Regions from separate parts of the Microbacterium sp. Y832 genome, predicted to be linked through region 2. Evidence: predicted binding sites of a transcription regulator. Region 2 holds the regulator's gene; each other region holds the start of a gene.
The links. Region 2 encodes HrcA, which represses chaperone genes, less so after heat shock. Its sites were predicted from a motif close to TTNGCACTCGNNNNNNNCGAGTGCNAA; they were not measured.
Positions count from the first base shown of each region.

Region 1: a site for HrcA is predicted at 1,700-1,726, ahead of groL (chaperonin GroEL). Genes of this name have one in related genera too.
Region 3: a site for HrcA is predicted at 1,704-1,730, ahead of groES (co-chaperone GroES). Genes of this name have one in related genera too.

Region 1 covers NZ_JBYHFM010000002.1:37,570-43,740, forward strand. The annotation lists gene groL (chaperonin GroEL) at 44-1,663, opposite strand; gene AC25YV_RS02895 (LytR C-terminal domain-containing protein) at 1,773-2,345, opposite strand; gene AC25YV_RS02900 (DUF3263 domain-containing protein) at 2,355-2,597, opposite strand; gene AC25YV_RS02905 (DUF2332 domain-containing protein) at 2,607-3,596, opposite strand; gene msrB (peptide-methionine (R)-S-oxide reductase MsrB) at 3,688-4,095, shown strand; gene AC25YV_RS02915 (nitroreductase family protein) at 4,155-4,706, shown strand; gene AC25YV_RS02920 (DMT family transporter) at 4,703-5,647, opposite strand; tRNA gene AC25YV_RS02925 (tRNA-Thr) at 5,682-5,754, opposite strand; gene AC25YV_RS02930 (DsbA family protein) at 5,786-6,171, opposite strand, start outside.
Region 2 covers NZ_JBYHFM010000003.1:402,363-408,533, forward strand. The annotation lists gene dnaJ (molecular chaperone DnaJ) at 1-787, opposite strand, end outside; gene hrcA (heat-inducible transcriptional repressor HrcA) at 840-1,880, opposite strand; gene hemW (radical SAM family heme chaperone HemW) at 1,961-3,178, opposite strand; gene AC25YV_RS07615 (DUF1990 domain-containing protein) at 3,181-3,831, opposite strand; gene lepA (translation elongation factor 4) at 3,842-5,710, opposite strand; gene AC25YV_RS07625 (alpha/beta hydrolase) at 5,764-6,171, shown strand, end outside.
Region 3 covers NZ_JBYHFM010000002.1:404,929-411,099, reverse strand. The annotation lists gene AC25YV_RS04780 (hypothetical protein) at 1-418, shown strand, start outside; gene AC25YV_RS04775 (class I SAM-dependent methyltransferase) at 489-1,676, opposite strand; gene groES (co-chaperone GroES) at 1,812-2,108, shown strand; gene rarD (EamA family transporter RarD) at 2,325-3,269, shown strand; gene AC25YV_RS04760 (ABC transporter substrate-binding protein) at 3,451-4,716, shown strand; gene AC25YV_RS04755 (ABC transporter ATP-binding protein) at 5,152-5,916, opposite strand; gene AC25YV_RS04750 (ABC transporter ATP-binding protein) at 5,922-6,171, opposite strand, start outside.

The sequences.
Region 1 (6,171 bases), on a different contig from region 2:
CCCTTCGCTATGAGCTATCGAGCTGCGATCCTGATCCGAGGGATCAGAAGTCCATGCCACCCGTCGGGTCGGCGGGCATCGCCGAAGCCTTCTCGGGCTTGTCGGCGACGACGACCTCGGTGGTCAGGAACAGTCCAGCGATCGACGCAGCGTTCTGCAGCGCCGAGCGCGTGACCTTGGCCGGGTCGATGATGCCCTGTGCGAACATGTCGCCGTACTCGCCGGTCGCGGCGTTGAGGCCGTGACCCGGGGGAAGCTCGGACACCTTGTTCGCGACGACACCGGGCTCGAGACCGGCGTTCAGCGCGATCTGCTTGAGCGGCGCCTCGATCGCGACGCGAACGATGTTCGCACCGGTCGCCTCGTCACCCGAGAGCTGCAGGCCCGCGAGGACCTTCCTGCCGGCCTGGATGAGCGCGACGCCACCACCGGCGACGATGCCCTCTTCGACGGCGGCCTTCGCGTTGCGAACGGCGTCTTCGATGCGGTGCTTGCGCTCCTTCAGCTCGACCTCGGTCGCTGCACCCGCCTTGATGACGGCAACGCCGCCGGCGAGCTTGGCGAGACGCTCCTGGAGCTTCTCGCGGTCGTAGTCGCTGTCGGTGTTCTCGATCTCGCGACGGATCTGGGTCACGCGACCTTCGATCTGCTCGGCATCGCCGACACCCTCGATGATCGTCGTCTCGTCCTTCGTGACGATGACCTTGCGGGCACGGCCGAGCAGGTCCAGCGTCGCGTTCTCGAGCTTGAGGCCGACCTCTTCCGTGATGACCTGTCCACCCGTGAGGATCGCGATGTCCTGCAGCTGGGCCTTGCGGCGGTCACCGAAGCCGGGAGCCTTGACGGCGACCGACTTGAAGATGCCGCGGATCTTGTTGAGAACGAGCGTCGCGAGAGCTTCACCCTCGACGTCCTCGGCGATGATGACGAGCTCCTTGCCGTCCTGGATCACCTTGTCGACGATGGGGAGAAGATCCTTGATGTTCGAGATCTTCTGGTTCGCGATGAGGATGTACGGGTCCTCGAAGACCGCCTCCTGGCGGTCGGGGTCCGTGACGAAGTAGGGGTTGATGTAGCCCTTGTCGAAGCGCATGCCCTCGGTGAGCTCGAGCTCGGTGCCGAAGGTCTGCGACTCCTCGACCGTGACGACGCCTTCCTTGCCGACCTTGTCGATGGCCTCGGCGATCAGTGCGCCGATTTCTTCGTCAGCAGCCGAGATCGATGCGGTGGCAGCGATCTCCTCCTTCGTCTCGACCTCCTTGGCCGAAGCGAGCAGTTCGTCGGAGATGGCCGCGACGGCCTTCTCGATGCCCTTCTTGAGGCTGATGGGGTCGGCGCCGGCTGCGACGTTGCGCAGGCCCTCACGCACGAGTGCCTGAGCGAGGACGGTAGCCGTCGTCGTGCCGTCACCGGCGACGTCGTCGGTCTTCTTCGCGACCTCCTTGACCAGCTCTGCGCCGATCTTCTCGTACGGGTCGTCGAGCTCGATCTCCTTGGCGATCGAGACGCCGTCGTTCGTGATCGTGGGAGCGCCCCACTTCTTCTCGAGTACGACGTTGCGACCGCGCGGGCCGAGCGTCACCTTGACGGCGTCAGCCAGCGTGTTGAGGCCGCGCTCGAGGCCACGACGGGCCTCTTCGTCGAAAGCGATGATCTTTGCCATGTGTGTCTCGTCCCTCCCGGACGTGGGCTTGCGGAATTAGCACTCAAACGTACGGAGTGCTAACGCTCATTCTGGCACTCGACCTATGCGAGTGCAAGCCGCATGCCCGTCAGTCGGTCGGCGCGGGCTCAGGAGGGGTCGACGTGCGGTCGAGACCGACGACGATCGTGAGCTGGCGGGTGTCAGGGTCGCCGAGCTGATACGCCTCGCTCTGCTCGATCTCGGCCCCGCCGATGACGTCTGCCAGGCCCAGCGCGGCTGCTTCGTCGGCGGCGTCGAGATAGAAGACGGTCGTCACGGCGAAGTCGTCACTGCCGGCGCCGCTGGCCAGGACGTTGTCGGCGGGCCAGCCCGCGGCGACCACGACGTCTTTCAGCTGGGTCGCGAGGCCCTCTTCGGGCGTCGCGTTGAGCACGTTGACGGTGTACGTCGTGTCGATGACGGGTTCGACCTGCACGGTCGGCTCGGGTGTCGGCGCCGGTGCGGGAAAGAGTTCGACGCGGCCGGATGCCAGAAGCGTGCCGAAGATTCCGACGGTGATGAGCACGATCGTCGCGAGCGTCGCCCACAGCAGCACGACCCAGCCGCGCATGCGGGGGTTCTCGGCGCGATGGGCGCCTACTCGGCCCACTTCTGCCGGGATCTCATCGAAGCGATCCCGCGGGAAGGTCGATTTCGGCACTCCCCGAGACTACCCGTCCGCGCGCTGAAGCCTCGCCTGCTCACGCGCGTCGCGCAGACGCCTCAGCCGCTTCACGAGCATCGGATCGTGGGCCTGCGCCTCGGCCGTGCCGAGCAGGCGGCCGAGCAGCTGGTAGTACCGTGCGGGCGAGAGACCGAGATCGGCACGGATCGCCTCTTCTTTGGCGCCCGCGTGCCGACGCCACTCCGCCTCGAAAGCGAGGATGGCGCGATCGCGGTCACTGAGGGGCACGCCCTCACGCTAACGCGCGAACCCCGTCACGCCCGCGCGCCACTCCACGCTCTGCCCGAGTGGGTCGACTGCCGCCAGTGCCACCCCGTCGAGGCCGAGCACGAACCCGTTCCACGTCGCGGGATCGATCGGCGGATGCCACGCCTCATGCAGACCCGGTGGGTCGATCGTGACCCACGAGGCGTCAAGCCCGCGGATCGTCTCGATGAGCCGCTCGCGGCCCCGACGGGGAATGTGCGGCAGCACCCCGGGCGTCGTGACGACGACGCGGGCTCCCGCCGGCGCCTGCGCCACGAGCGCCTCGAGCACACCGGGCTCGGTCGCATCGCCGCGCACGAGCAGCGGCGGATCGGCCGCGACGATGTCCAGCGCCGCCGTGATCCGCTCGGCCCGGCCGTGCTCACCCGGCCAGACCAGGGCGGCGAGGAACCGGCGGTCGGCCGGGTCTGCGGCATCCCTCGGCTCGAGGTCGATGCCGGCACGCCACACGATCTCAGGCAGCCGCAGCGGCGGTTCACCGCTCACCGCCGAGGCGAGCACGACGGGCGACTTCCCCGTCGCCGGGTCGAGATCCGGACCCCCGTCGTACCGGTACGAGTAGTGGTCTGGGTAGAGGCACAGCCCCGCGCTCGCGCCCACCTCGACGAGCGCGATCGGGCCGTCGATCATGCTGAGCGCGGGCAGCAGCGCGGCACAGCGCAGCGGCTCGTTGGTCTGCAGGCTGCGACCGGATGCCTCGGCCACGACCTCGTCGGCATGGTCGGCGACCCACGCCGCCCACTCCGGGAACGACCGCTCGGGTGCGCCGAGCATCCGTGTGACGGCGAACACGAGCGGCGGCTGACGACGGGTCGCGGGGATCCGCGCGAGGATCGCCGCCGTGCCCGGGTCGCGCGCCACTCCGGCGGCCCAGTCCTCGTACAGGGCCGACCGACCCCGAGCCTCGGCCGCGGCGAACCGCGCGTAACGGTCGACGGTGGCGGCGGCATCCGGATGCATGACCTCATTCTCGCGGCGACTCGGCCCGTCATGTCGGAACAGGCGCGTGCCCTCTGGGGTTGAATGTTCAAGAGCATCGAGGAGAACCCACATGACGTACGAGATCAACAAGACCGACGAGCAGTGGCGCGAAGAGCTGACGCCCGAGCAGTACGCGGTGCTGCGCCAGGCGGGCACCGAGCGGGCGTGGACGGGCGAACTGCTCGACGAGAGCCGCGCGGGACTGTACGCGTGCGCCGCGTGCGGGGCCGAGCTGTTCCGCAGCGGCACGAAGTTCGATTCGCACTGCGGGTGGCCGAGCTTCTACGAATCGGTCCGCCCCGAGGCGGTCGAGCTGATCGAAGACACCAGCCACGGCATGGTGCGCACCGAAGTGCGATGTGCCGCGTGCGGCTCGCACCTGGGCCATGTGTTCCCCGACGGCTTCGGCACGCCCACGGGCGATCGCTACTGCATGAACTCGCTGTCGCTCTCGTTCGCACCCGAGGGTGAGGCGTGACGGCCGCCCCAGCTTCTCCCCCCGCCGACGACACATCGCCGAGCGGTGTCTCCGGGAGCGTGAGCCCGACCCTCGATGCCGTCCGCGCGCGGCGCTCGTGGTCGAAGGTCACCGATGAGGCTCCGACGCACGAAGAGCTGCTGACGCTCGTGTCTGCGGCGGCGCGCGTCGCCGACCATTCCTCGCTGCGCCCGTGGCGACTGATCGAACTGCGCGGAGCCGACCGCGAGCGCCTGGGTGCCGCCCTGGCGAAGGCTGCCGGTGACTCCGAGCCGTCGCAGAAGCCGCTGCGGGCGCCGCTGCTCATCGCGGTCGTGGCGAGCTATCGCAAGAGCGACAAGGTGCCCCGCTGGGAGCAGGAGGCCGTCGCCTCCGGCGTCGCGCACATGCTCAGCCTGCTTCTGGACGACGCGGGCTGGGGTGTCATATGGCGGACCGGCCCGCTGACCCGGTCGAAGGCCGTCGCGAAAGCGCACGGTCTCGGCAAGCGCGAAGAGCTGCTCGGCTGGCTGTACGTCGGCGGCAAGCCCTCGGCGAAGGCGGGCCCCCGCCGCGAGATCGACGCGCGAGCCTTCGTCTCGCCGATGCCGGCGGGCAAGAAGAAGTCCTAGCCCTCTTCGTGCCGCGGACGCCGTCGTCGCCACGGTGCGACCGCGACGACGACCGACGCCAGGGCGATTCCCACCATGATGCTCACCTGCAGGGGGCCGGGGCCCTCGGCCGCCGGCCACAGCGCGTCCAGCGCGACCGAGGTCACGAGCTGTCCGACGACGGTGCCGAGGCCGAGGAGCAGCACGCCCGTCTGGGCGACGAGCGCCGCCGACAGGAAGATGTACGTGACCCCGAGCGCACCGCCGAGGTAGAGCCACGGTTCGGTCGGGAAGGCCCGCGGCGGTCCCGAGACGATACCGCTCACGGCGGCGGCGACGACGAGGATGAGCGTTCCGCCGATGAAGTTCACGAGCGTCGCGGTGAGGGGTGTGCCCACGCGCTGCCGCAGTCGGCCGTTCGTCGCCTGCTGCCACGCGATCCCGACGCCCGCGAGGAAGGGCATGACGAGCATCCACAGCGGGATGCCGCGCACGGCGTCGCCCACGAGCGAGACGCCGACCGCGGTGAGCGCGAGCACTCCCCCGAGAAGCCGCGGAACGGTCACGGCGACGACGCCGGCCGGCCCGTAGCCGAGCCGGTCGAGCACGAGCCCGTTGACGGCCTGCCCCGCGACGACGCCGACTGTGAACAGCGCCACGCCGATGACGGCGACCGCGACGCCCTGCGTCGCGACCGTGAGCGCTCCGGCTGCACCGCCCGCCAGCATCCACCACGGGATCCTGCGCTCGCGCACTCCCGCCGCGAGGGCGCGGAATCCGCGGCGCCCCACGGGCAGCGCGGCCGACAGCACGATGAGCAGAAGCAGGCCGGAGCCGAACGACACGGCGGCGGCGACGAAGCCGTCGTCCAGGCGCACGCCGAGCACGCCGTTGATGCGTGCTTGCACGGCGGTCAGGGCGCCGATGATCGCAGCACCCAGAAGGGCGATCCAGACGGGCAAGCGTCCTTCGTCGCCACGGGAGTCAGCCGTCACGAGCCGGCTGCGGGACTTGAACCCGCAACCCCCTAATTACAAGTTAGGTGCGCTACCAATTGCGCCAAGCCGGCGAAGTCACCCATTCTATCGGGCTGCCGAGGGCTACTCGGACGGCGTCGCGGTGGGGGTCGGCGTGGGGGTCGCCTCGTAGTAGGCGTGGCTTGCCATCGTCAGCACGAACTGTGCGAACTCCTTGGGGTCATCGAGCGCCCCGACATAGGGAGCGCCGTTGACGAGCACCATGGGGGTTCCCGTGAGGGACACGCCATCGGTGTCGGGCAGTCCGCTCAGCGCGCGCTCGGTGGCCTCTTTCGCCCACGAGACGAAGGACTGCTCCTCGATGCAGTTGCGCACGACCTTGGGTGAATCGACACCGCTCGCCTGGGCGATGTCCGCCAGGACGACGTCGGAGAACCCGTCGGAATCGAGTTCGGGCTGCTGCGAGAGCAGCGCGTGGTTGTAGGCGAAGAACGCGTCGGGAGAGTGCG
Region 2 (6,171 bases):
GCGTCGCGAGTAGATCATCGCCGTCACGACTGAACACGGGGTGCGGGGTCACGCTCACCTCGACGTAGAGGTCGCCGTTCGGACCGCCCGCCGGCCCGACCTCGCCCGAGCCCGGCAGCTGCAGGCGCAGGCCGGTCTCGACGCCGGCCGGGATGTCCAACGACACGGTGCGGCGAGAGCGCACGCGCCCCTGGCCCTGGCACGTCGCGCACGGGTAAGGGATCGTCGTGCCGTAGCCCTGGCAGACGTTGCACGGCTGCGTCGTGACGACGTTGCCGAGCAGGCTCCGCACCTGTCGCTGCACATTTCCCGAACCGTGGCAGATGTCGCACGTCACGGGCGACGTGCCCGGCTGGCAGCACGACCCTTCGCACGTGTCGCACAGCACCGCCGTGTCGACCTCGATGTCGCGGTGCACGCCGAAGACGACGTCGTTCAGTTCGAGTGTGACCCGCACGAGGGCATCCTGCCCGCGCTCGCGCCGCGAGCGGGGGCGACCGGAGCGCCCACCCCCGGCGGCGCCGAAGAACGTCTCGAAGATGTCGCCGAAGCCACCGAATCCGCCGGCGCCACCGAACGGCGTATCGCCGCCCCTGTCGTAGCGTGCACGCTGATCGGCGTCGCTCAGCACGTCGTAGGCGTGCGTCACCTCTTTGAAGCGCTCAGACGCCTCTTCGCCCGGATTGACGTCGGGGTGCAGCTCCCGGGCGAGACGGCGGTACGCCTTCTTGATCTCGTCGGTGGTGGCGTCGCGTCCGACGCCGAGGACTTCGTAGTGGTCAGCCACTGTCGCCTTCCCTCCGCGGCTCACCGCGGGGTCGTGTCATGCCGTCACCGCGTCAGCGGGCGGCTTCGTCTTCTTCGAGTAGTCGCGTGAGGTAGCGGGCGACCGCCCGCACCGCGGCGAGGTTGTTGGAGTAGTCCATGCGGGTCGGACCGAGCAGACCCACGCGCGCACGGGATCCGGTCGCGTCGTAGTCACTCGCGAGCACCGAGGCCTCGGTGAGCCCGAATGCTTCGTTTTCACGACCGATGCTCGCCGCGAGCCCATGCTCGTCGGCGACCATCTCGCTCATCAGGGTGAGCAGCGTCACCTGCTCCTCGATGGCCTGCAGCAGCGGGTAGATGCTGCCGCGGAAGTCGGTCTCGCGCCGGGCGAGGTTGGCCGAGCCCGCCATCACGAGCCGGTCCTGACGGAACCCGTCGAGTTCTTCGGCGACGATCTGCGCGATGGCGCTGATCGCGGTATCGCGCGACGACGTGCTCGCCGCGCGCACGGCGTCGTCATCGGTGAGGCGCTGCAGCCCGTCGCGGACGGGGCGGCCGACGACGAGGGCGGCGATCTCGGCACGGATGACGCCGAGCTCGACATCGTCGTACTCGTCTCCCACGTAGACGAGCCGCTGCGAGACGCGGCCCGTGTCGGTGACGAGGACGACGAGCATCCGTCCGCCGCCGATTTGGACCAGCTCGACGTGGGTGAGGGTCGCCCGCGCGAACGACGGGTATTGGACGATCGCGACCTGACCGGTCAGCTGTGTCAGGGCGCGCACCGAGCGGGACAGCACGTCGTCGAGGTCGCTCGAACCGTCGAGGAACGACGAGATGGCCGAGCGCTGTGCCAGGCTGAGCGGGCGGAGCTCTGCGAGGTGGTCCACGAAGACGCGGTAGCCCTTGTCGGTCGGAACGCGACCGGACGACGTGTGCGGAGCCGTGATCAGCTCTTCGTCTTCGAGTTGGGCCATGTCGTTGCGGATCGTCGCAGCCGACACGCCGAAGGCATGCCGTTCGACGATGGACTTGCTGCCGACCGGTTCATGGGTGTCGACATAGTCCTGCACGATCGCCCGCAGAACCTGCAGACCTCGTTCGCTGACCACTGCGACTCCTTCGAAAACGTCCGTGCTGGCACTCACCGCAAGAGAGTGCCAATTCTAGCGGACGCCCGGCCCACTCGACGTCATGACGTGAGGGCGCGCACGACGGCGTCAGCGAGCAGCCGGCCGCGCAGCGTCAGCACGATTCGTCCGGTGATCGCGGCGGCACCCTCGATGAGCCCGTCTGCGATGAGACCCGCCACGCCGGCGCGCGCCGACGGCGGCAGGTCGGCCAGGGGCATCCCCTCGCGGATGCGTGTGCGCAGCAGCACGGTCTCGAGTGCCCGCGCGGCGGCATCCGGCGTCTCGCGGCCGGCGGCGGGGGAAAGGCCCGACGCGAGCCGCTGGGCGTAGGCGGCGGGGTGCTTGACGTTCCAGAAGCGGGTTCCCGCGATGTGGCTGTGCGCGCCGGGGCCGAAGCCCCACCAGTCGGTTCCCGACCAGTAGGCGAGGTTGTGGCGCGAGCGCTGGGCGGCCGAGCGCGACCAGTTCGAGATCTCGTACCAGTCGTATCCCGCCTCGGCGAGCACTCTGTCGGCGAACTCGTACATGTCGGCCTGCAGATCGTCGTCGGGTGCGGGTACTTCGCCGCGACGGATCTGACGCGCGAGCTTCGTGCCGTCTTCAATGATGAGCGCGTACGCCGAGACATGGTCGGGCTGCAGCGTCGTGACCGCCTCGAGCGAGGCCCGCCAGTCATCGAGCGACTCCCCCGGTGCACCGTAGATGAGGTCAAGGCTCACGGCGAGGCCCGCGCGACGGGCGGCGGCCACCGCCGTCGCGACATTGCGCGGCTCGTGCGTGCGATCGAGCGCGGCGAGCACGTGCGGCACCGCGGACTGCATACCGATCGACAGTCGCGTGACGCCGGATGCCGCGAGCTCAGCCGCGACGGCATCTGTCACCGTGTCCGGATTGGCCTCGACGGTGATCTCGGCGTCGTCCGCGATGCCGAACGTGTCGCGGACGCCCGCGAGCATGCGCACCAGGTCGCCGGGCGGCAGCAGGGTAGGGGTCCCGCCGCCGAAGAAGACGGTCGCCGCGGGCCGCAGATCGCCGTGCTCGGCCAGGACGTTCCGCGCCAGCGCCACTTCCTGCAGCAGCGTGTCGGCGAACTCGTCCTGACGCGCCCCGCGCAGTTCGGTCGACGTGTAGGTGTTGAAATCGCAGTAGCCGCACCGCACGACGCAGAAGGGCACGTGCAGGTAAACGCCGAAGGGCGTGCTCTGATCGACGGCGGCGCCGGCCGGAAGGCGGCCGTCGGGCGGAGCGGGATCGCCGAGCGGAAGTGCGGAGCCCATCGTCAGGCGGGCGTCGTGTACAGCGGCGAGATCGCACGCAGGTAGCGCGTGAACAGCTCACGGCGGCGGCGCCGTGTCAGCGCGGGCACCAGACGGTACAGCGGGGAGACGGGGGCATCGAACGCGCGCACCGTGAACCACACTTCGTCGTTCTCGTGCCAGTCGATCATGAACGACTCTTCGCCGCTCACGACCGAACCGCCGACTGTGCCGAGCGCGAAGCCGACGCGGCGGGGCTCTTCGACGACGAAGATGACGCGCAGTTCGGCGTCGCCGTTCAGTCCTCTCACGCGCCCGTGCACCCGCACGCTGGTGCCGCTGGAGACGAACGGCGTGCCGTCGGCGTCGAACCGCTGCTCGGCATCGGTGCGGCTCGGCGCGATGGGGTTGCCCTCGGCGTCGAAGCCGACGCCCGAGTACATCGGCCCGGCGGCCGGGCGCACATCCCGCAGCGCAAGTCCTGCGCCGCGCTGCGCGCCCCACGAGAGCAGGGCTTCGCTCGCGCTGTGAAACCGCGCCTCGCCGCTGCCGATCCGCCAGGATTCCTCTGCCGGAATGCTGCGCTCGGGTGGGTAGCCCATGAGGTCGGGAGCCTGCGTGGCCCCGACGGCGGCGTAGTCGACGGTTCCGTCCCGAAAGGTTCCGCGGCGCATGAAGACCCGCCTACTTCGAAGTCTTCGCGTCGGTGTCGCCCGAGAGTGCGGCGATGAACGCCTCTTGCGGGACTTCGACTCGGCCGACCATCTTCATGCGCTTCTTGCCCTCTTTCTGCTTCTCGAGCAGCTTCCGCTTGCGGCTGATGTCACCGCCGTAGCACTTCGCAAGGACATCCTTGCGGATCGCGCGGATGTTCTCGCGGGCGATGATGCGTGCGCCGATGGCGGCCTGGATCGGCACCTCGAACTGCTGACGCGGAATGAGCTTGCGCAGCCGTTCGGTCATGAGGGTGCCGTACGCGTAGGCCTTGTCGCGGTGCACGATCGAGCTGAACGCGTCGACCTTCTCGCCCTGCAGCAGGATGTCGACCTTGACGAGGTCAGCGGTCTGAGAGCCCGCCGGCTCGTAGTCGAGGCTCGCGTAACCCTGCGTGCGGCTCTTGAGGTGGTCGAAGAAGTCGAACACGATCTCGCCGAGCGGCATGTTGTACCGCAGTTCGACGCGGTCCTCGCTCAGGTAGTCCATGCCCAGCAGGGTGCCGCGGCGGCCCTGGCACAGCTCCATGACGGTTCCGACGTAGTCCTTCGGCAGCAGGATGCCCACCTTGACGACGGGCTCGGTCACCTCGGCCACGCGGCCGTCGGGGTATTCGCTCGGGTTGGTCACGGTCACCGTTTCGCCCGTGTCGGTCGTGACCTCGTAGGTAACCGACGGGGCGGTGGTGATGAGGTCGAGGCCGAACTCGCGCGACAGTCGTTCGGTGATGATCTCGAGGTGCAGCAGACCCAGGAACCCGCAGCGGAAGCCGAAGCCCAGCGCGACCGAGGTCTCGGGCTCGTACTGCAGCGACGCGTCTGAGAGCTTGAGCTTGTCGAGGGCTTCACGCAGCTCTGCATAGTCGCTGCCGTCGATCGGGTAGACGCCCGAGAAGACCATGGGCTTCGGATCGGTGTAGCCCGGAAGCGCCTCGGTGGCGGGCTTGCGCAGGTTGGTGATCGTGTCACCGACCTTGGACTGGCGCACGTCCTTCACGCCCGTGATCAGGTAGCCGACCTCGCCGACGCCGAGTCCCCTGGAAGGGACCGGCTCGGGGCTCGAGACGCCGATCTCGAGAAGCTCGTGGGTCGCACGCGTCGACATCATCTGGATGCGCTCGCGCGGCTCGAGCTTGCCGTCGATCATGCGGACGTACGTCACGACGCCGCGGTACGAGTCGTATACGGAGTCGAAGATCATGGCGCGTGCCGGGGCGTCGGCGTTGCCCTGCGGCGGTGGGATCTGCTCGACGATGCGATCGAGGAGCGACTCGACGCCCATGCCGGTCTTGCCGCTCACGCGCAGGACGTCTTCGGGCCTGCCGCCGATCAGTCCCGCGATCTCTGCGGCGAACTTCTCAGGGTCGGCGGCGGGCAGGTCGATCTTGTTGAGCACGGGGATGATGTGCAGATCGTTCTCGAGCGCGAGATAGAGGTTCGCCAGGGTCTGCGCTTCGATCCCCTGCGCGGCGTCGACGAGCAGCACGGCGCCTTCGCAGGCCGCGAGGCTCCGCGAGACCTCATACGTGAAGTCGACGTGTCCGGGGGTGTCGATCATGTTGAGCGCGTAGGTCGACGCGCCCGCGGAGTCCTTCTCGGCGGTCGCCCACGGCATGCGCACGGCCTGCGACTTGATCGTGATGCCGCGCTCGCGCTCGATATCCATCCGGTCGAGGTACTGCGCGCGCATGTCGCGGTCCGAGACGACTCCGGTTATCTGCAGCATCCGGTCGGCGAGGGTCGACTTGCCGTGGTCGATGTGGGCGATGATGCAGAAGTTTCGAATCATCTCGGGCGGCGTCGCGGACGGCTCGAGGGGCTTCAGGGCGCGCGGTGACATATCCTGTCGATCCTACCCGGCGGGCGCGGGTGAGGCGGTCTAGCCTGGTGACCATGGTGGTCGAGGTCGTGTTCGTGCACGGGATCCGCACGTCCGCCACCATGTGGCGCGCACAGGTCGCGCATCTCCAGGAGCGCGGACTCGCTGCGACGGTCGTCGATCTGCCCGGTCATGGCGCCCGGCGCTCCGAGGTGTTCGACCTGGGCGAAGCGCTCGCCACGATCGATGGCGCCGTGAGGGACGCCGCGACACGCGGCGCCGTGCTGCTCGTGGGGCATTCGATGGGTGGCCTGCTGTCGACCGCGTATGCGGGGTCCGAGCAGCGCCCCCCGATCGCGGGCTTCATCGCGGCATCCTGCACGACGGTTCCGCGGGGTGTGGGGCTCGCGGCGTACCGGTTCCTCGCGCGGCGCTTCGATGCCCTTCCCGACCGGGGAATGTGGCTCAGCAACCGCTGGCTC
Region 3 (6,171 bases), on a different contig from region 2:
GGCGTCACCCGACGTCGACCTCGCCGTCGACGCCGTGCCCCTGCCCGGTGCTCACCGCGGCGGGTTCTCGCGGCTGCCGACCGCTCCCGTCGACGTGACGACCGAGCTGCATCCGGCCGAGCCGGGCAGCGAGGACTACGCCGCAGCGACGGTGGAATGGCTCATGCCGCCGCCCGCATCGCGCGGGCTTGCGGGCTGGGCGCTCGGGTTCGCGATCGTGGGACTCATCGGCTCACTCCTGGTGGGCTGGGCTTTCCCCGTCGGGCTCGTCGGCGTCATCCTCGGCATCGTCGCGCTGCGCAACCCCGTCGAGAGTCGTGCCACGGCGGTCTGGGCGATCGTCCTGGGCTCGGTCTCGATCGTGTACAGCGCCGGGTGGCTGCTGTGGGCGGCCGGACAGCTGAACCTCTTCGCCTGACCGCGCCTGCGTGACCTCCGTCACGGGCCGCGCCGGGGTGTCGGGCACAGACCCGGCTGCTGCGCAGTGCTCAGAGCCGGTCGGCGAGGAGGGCGACGCGGCGGGTGCCGATGCGTGTGAGGAACAGCGTTGCGGCGGCGTCACCGCGCAGCTTGAGCGACCGACGCAGCACGGCCGGGTCGACGTCGACGCCGCGCTTCTTGATCTCGAGCCGGCCGATGCCGCGTTCACGCAGCGCCGCGCCGAGCTTGCGCACATCGGCGGGCAGCTCTTCGCGCACCCGGAACGTCGAGACGAAGGGCGAGGTGAGTGGTGAATCCGAGGTGAGATACGCGATGTGCTCGTCGAGCATGCCGGCATCCAGCGAACGGGCGACGTCGCCGATCAGGCGCGCGCGGATGACCGCTCCGTCGGGCTCGTGCAGGTACTCCCCGAGCGGCCGCGCCGGCTCATCGGCGGCATCGGCCCCGGCCGTCAGCTCATGCGCCGCGTCGCCGCGCATCACGAGCGCGGAGCGACGGATGCCGGGGCGCGCGAGCGCCCCCGACCACAGCACCAGCTCGATCGTCGATCCGTCGGCGCTGACCCACTGAGCCTCGACACCGGCAGGGATCATGTCGCGGTCGAGCCCCGGTCCGAGCTTGACCCCGGCGGGCATTCGCTCGGCCAGCGCGAAGACCCACTCGAGAGACGGCGACCAGTCCTCGGGCCGAGTGCGGGTCGTCTCGGTGCGGCCGGCTGTCCGGCGCGCGGGGTCGAGCCACACGGCATCCGTCGTGGCGAGATCGAACGTCTCGGCGGTGCCGTGTGCGACCGTCACGTCGTCGCCGAACGGTGCGAGGTTGTATGCGGCGATCGCGGCGGTGATCTCATCCGCGTCGACCGCCGACACCCGCAGCCCCAGGCCCGCGAATCCGAGCGCGTCCCCGCCGATGCCGCAGCCGAGATCGGCGACCCGCGTCAGACCCGCCTCGCGGAACCGAGCGGCATGGCGCACCGCGACGGGCAGTCGCGTCGCCTGCTCGAGGCCCGCCCGCGTGAACAGCATCCGCTCAGCGAGATCACCGAACTTGGCGCGCGCTCGCTCGCGCAGGCGCGCCTGCGAGACGACGGCCGAGACGAGGTCGGGGGCGTGCCCGGCACGGCGCAGGCGCGTGACGGTGCGGGCGACGTCATCGGTCGAGTGCGCGGCGGGCAGCTCGTCGAGCAGCCGCATCCCCTCGGGGGTGAGCAGCGCGGTGAGCTCAGCCGTGTTCACCCCGCCAGCCTAGGCTGAGACATCGAGCTGGCACTCACGTTGCGCGAGTGCTAGCGCTTTGCCTAGACTTGCGTTAGCACTCTCGCTGTGCGGGTGCTAACGAGTCTTCAGTCTCAAGGAAAGAAGAGGTAGACCGTGTCGGTTTCCATCAAGCCGCTCGAGGACCGCATCGTCATCAAGCAGGTCGAGGCCGAGCAGACCACGTCCAGCGGTCTGGTCATCCCTGACACCGCCAAGGAGAAGCCCCAGGAGGGCGAGGTCGTGGCGGTCGGCCCCGGCCGTATCGACGACAACGGCAACCGTATTCCGCTCGACGTCGCTGTCGGCGACCGTGTGATCTACAGCAAGTACGGCGGCACCGAGGTCAAGTTCGGCGGGGACGACCTGCTCGTTCTGTCGGCGCGCGACGTCCTCGCGGTCGTCGTCCGCTGAGAACCCCGCCTCACTGAGGCGATACGAAGGACTCGGATGCTCCGGCATCCGAGTCCTTCGTCGTTTTCCGGACGGTGCCGAGCCGGGGCTGTGGGCCGCGCTCACACACCGGCCGTCGCGGTGTTCCGCCGGCCCTAGGGTGGACTGGTGACCCGAGACCTGCCCGCCGCCGAGCCCGCTGACGTGACGGGCGGTGACCTCGGTGAAGCCGCCGTCATCACGGGCGGCGTACCGATCCCGGTCCGACGCAGTGCGGCCGAGCGTGAACGCCTTCTCGGTGGGATCTACGGCTTCGCGGCGTACCTGTGGTGGGGCTTTCTGCCGCTGTACTTCGTCTTGCTCGTTCCGACCGGTCCCTGGGAGATCGTCGCCTGGCGCATCGTGCTGTCGCTGATCTTCTGCGTGCTGCTGCTGTCGGTGACGCGCACATGGGGGCGGTTGGCGCGACTGTTCCGCCAGCCCAAGGTGCTCGGGCTCACCGCCCTCGCAGCCGTGTTCATCTACGTCAACTGGCAGGTCTTCATCATCGGGGCGCTGTCGGGCCACGTGATCGAGACGAGCCTCGGCTACTTCATCAACCCGATCGCCACCGTCCTGCTCGGGGTGCTCGTGCTGCACGAGAGGCTGCGCATCACGCAGTGGGTCGCGATCGGAATCGCCGGGGCGGCAGTCGTCGTCATCATCGTGGGATACGGTTCCGTGCCGTGGATCGCGCTGACGCTCGCGGCATCGTTCAGCCTCTACGGCCTGGTGAAGAAGAAGGTCGGTCCGGCGGTCGACGCCGTCAGCGGACTGACGCTCGAGACCTTGTGGCTCATGCCGATCGCGACGGTCATCTTGATCGTGGTCGCGACGACGACCGGTCTCACCTACGGCGCGAACGGCGCCGGACACACCGTGCTTCTGAGTCTTGCGGGGATCGTCACGGCCGTGCCGCTGCTGCTCTTCGCCGCAGGAACGCGCCGCACGTCTCTCACGGTGATCGGACTGCTGCAGTTCATCACCCCCTTCCTGCAGTTCATCTCGGGGGCGTGGATCCTCGGTGAGCCGATGCCTCTCGAACGATGGATCGGTTTCGCGCTCGTGTGGGTGGCGCTCGCCGTGCTCATGGCGGATTCGGTCCTGCACGTGCGCCGATCGCGGCGCCAGCGCGTGCGCTGACCGGGGCAGCACCCCGCGACGCGAGGCGGAATCCGCGGAATACCGGGGCCTGCGGCAGCCGATCGCGCTTCCGTTATAGATCGTTAACGAATGGCAACACTGCGGCGCCCATTGCGCCGTTAGGTTATGACCATTGGGACGGCACCCGAGCCGAGCCCCGTCACCCACAACAAGGAGAAACATGAGCGTCTTCACCCGCTCGCGCAAGTCCGCCATTCTCGGCGGCATCGCGCTCGCCGGTGCCAGTGCACTCGTTCTCGCCGGCTGCGCCGGCGGAGGAACGGGTGGCGACAGCACCGAATCACCCAACACGTCGGAAGAGCGTGACCTCACGCTCAGCATCGGAACCGTGCTGCCCCAGACCGGTGCGCTCGCGTTCCTCGGCCCGCCGGAAGAGGCCGGCGTCGGCCTCGCCGTCGCAGAGATCAACGAAGCAGCCAAGGGCATCACTGTCGATGTCGAGTACGGCGACTCGGGCGACCCCGACAACAAGGCCTACGAGACCACCGTCCCGCGCCTCCTCGGCAACGGCGTTCAGGCGATCATCGGTGCTGCGGCATCGGGCGTCACCAAGCTCTTCCTCGACCAGGCAGTCGGTGCCGGCGTCATCACGTTCTCGCCCGCCAACACGTCGCCCGACTTCACGACGTGGGACGACAACGGCCTCTACTTCCGCACCGCTCCCAGCGACCTGCTGCAGGGCGAGGTGCTGGGCAACCTGATCGCCGAAGACGGCGCATCGACGCTCGGCATCATCTACCTCAACGACGCGTACGGCACGGGCCTCGAGGCCGCGCTGACCGAGACGTTCGAGGCCACGGGTGGCCAGGTTGTGGCATCCGAGTCCTACAACGCCGGTGACACGAACTTCTCGGCTCAGGTGTCGTCGATCCTCGCGCAGAACCCGGAGGCCATCGCGGTCATCGGCTTCGAAGAGACCGCGACGATCGCTCCGTCGTTCGTCAACAGCGGCTTCGACGGCTCGAAGTTCTACTTCGTCGACGGCAACACCTCGCAGTGGGGTGCTGACATGCCCGTGGACATCACCGGCTCGAAGGGCACGCAGCCCGGCCCGGTGCTCTCGGACGACTTCCAGGACCGCCTCATGGCGCAGTGGCAGGAGCAGGCCGGCGAGGAACTCGTCGACTTCAACTACGCCGGTGAGTCCTACGACGCCGTCGTGCTCCTGGCGCTCGCTGCTCTGGCCGCGAACTCGACGGACGCCGCTGAGATCGCTGCGAAGCTGCAGGAGGTCTCGGGTGGTTCGGGTGACGGCGAGAAGTGCGACACCTTCGCCGCATGCGCCGACATCATCCTCGCGGGTGGCGTCGCCGACTACGACGGCTACTCCGGTGGCGTCGCGTTCGACGAGGCCGGCGACCCGACCGAGGCATCGATCGGTGTCTTCGAATACCAGGAGGGCAACGAGCACGTTCGCATCAACTAATTGATGCGCTGAGCTCTTCAGCCACTCAGGGCCCCGGTTCCTCACGGAACCGGGGCCCTTCTCGTTGTGTGCCGGCTGCGAGGGGCGCTGCGGCCCCGCAGGATCCGCAGGTCTGGGCCAGCGGATCCCGCGCATGCTCAGGGATACGCGCCCGCAGGAGGGTGTCTGCAGCCCGGGGGAGTATGCCGAGGGTGCACGAGCGGTGTCGCATCGAGCTCAGAGGCACGCGCCCAGGAGAAGACGCACGCGCCCAGGAGAGTGCTCCGGGTTCGGCAGGGGGCACGGGGGCGGGGAAGCGCTGGGGCCAGGGAGAGGGACGCAGGCGCGCAGGGAAGAAGCCCGTGCTCGGGGGAGATGCCCGTACACGAGAAGCCCGTACACAAGAGAAGAGGGGTGGATGCCGCGGCATCCACCCCTCTTCTCTTTACGGCGAGATCAGTCCTGCCCGAGCGAACCCAGGTACAGGCCGATGACCTTCGGGTCATTCAGCAGCTCGCGGCCCGTGCCGTGATACGCATCGCGGCCCTGGTCCAGGACGTAGCCGCGGTCACAGATCTGCAGGCACCGACGGGCGTTCTGCTCGACCATGATCGTCGTCACACCCGCCTTGTTGATGTCCGAGACGCGGATGAACGCGTCGTCCTGGCGCACGGGTGACAGACCAGCCGACGGCTCATCGAGCAGCAGCACGGCGGGGTCCATCATGAGTGCGCGCGACATCGCGACCATCTGGCGCTCACCGCCCGAGAGCGAGCCCGCGCGCTGCTTGAGGCGCTTGCCCAGCTCCGCGAAGATCCCGGTCACGAACTCGAGCCGCTCGGCGTATGCCTTGGGGTTCTGGTAGAGCCCCATCTGCAGGTTCTCCTCGATGGACAGCGAGGGGAACACGTTGTTCGTCTGCGGCACGAAGCCCACACCACGCGACACGAGCTTGTCGGAGTTGAGCCCGATGATGCTCTCGCCGTTGACCGTGATCTCGCCAGCGCGAACCTTGACCATGCCGAAGATCGACTTCAGCAACGTCGACTTTCCGGCACCGTTGGGTCCGATGATGCCGATCAGCTCACCCTTGCGGGCGATCAGGTTGGCACCGTTGATGATGTTGATGCCGGGGAGGTAACCCGCGTCGAGATCCTTGACCTCCACGACGATGCGGTCGCTCTTGGCAGCCTCGCCCGCGGGGGCTCCGGCCGTCGTCATCTTGGTCACTTGTTCTCCTCCTCGGCTTCGGCGATCGACTCGGCCTCGGCCTGCTCGATGTCCTCGAGCATCTCGATTGCGGAGGTGTTCAGTTCACCTTCGATGCGCCCGGTCACGATGCCGAGGTCGACGTCCTGGTGGGCGCCGAGGTACGCGTCGATGACCGCCTTGTTCTGCATCACGCTGTCCGGCGGCCCCTCGGCCACGACACGGCCTTCGGCCATGACGACGACCCAGTCGGCGATGTGCCGCACC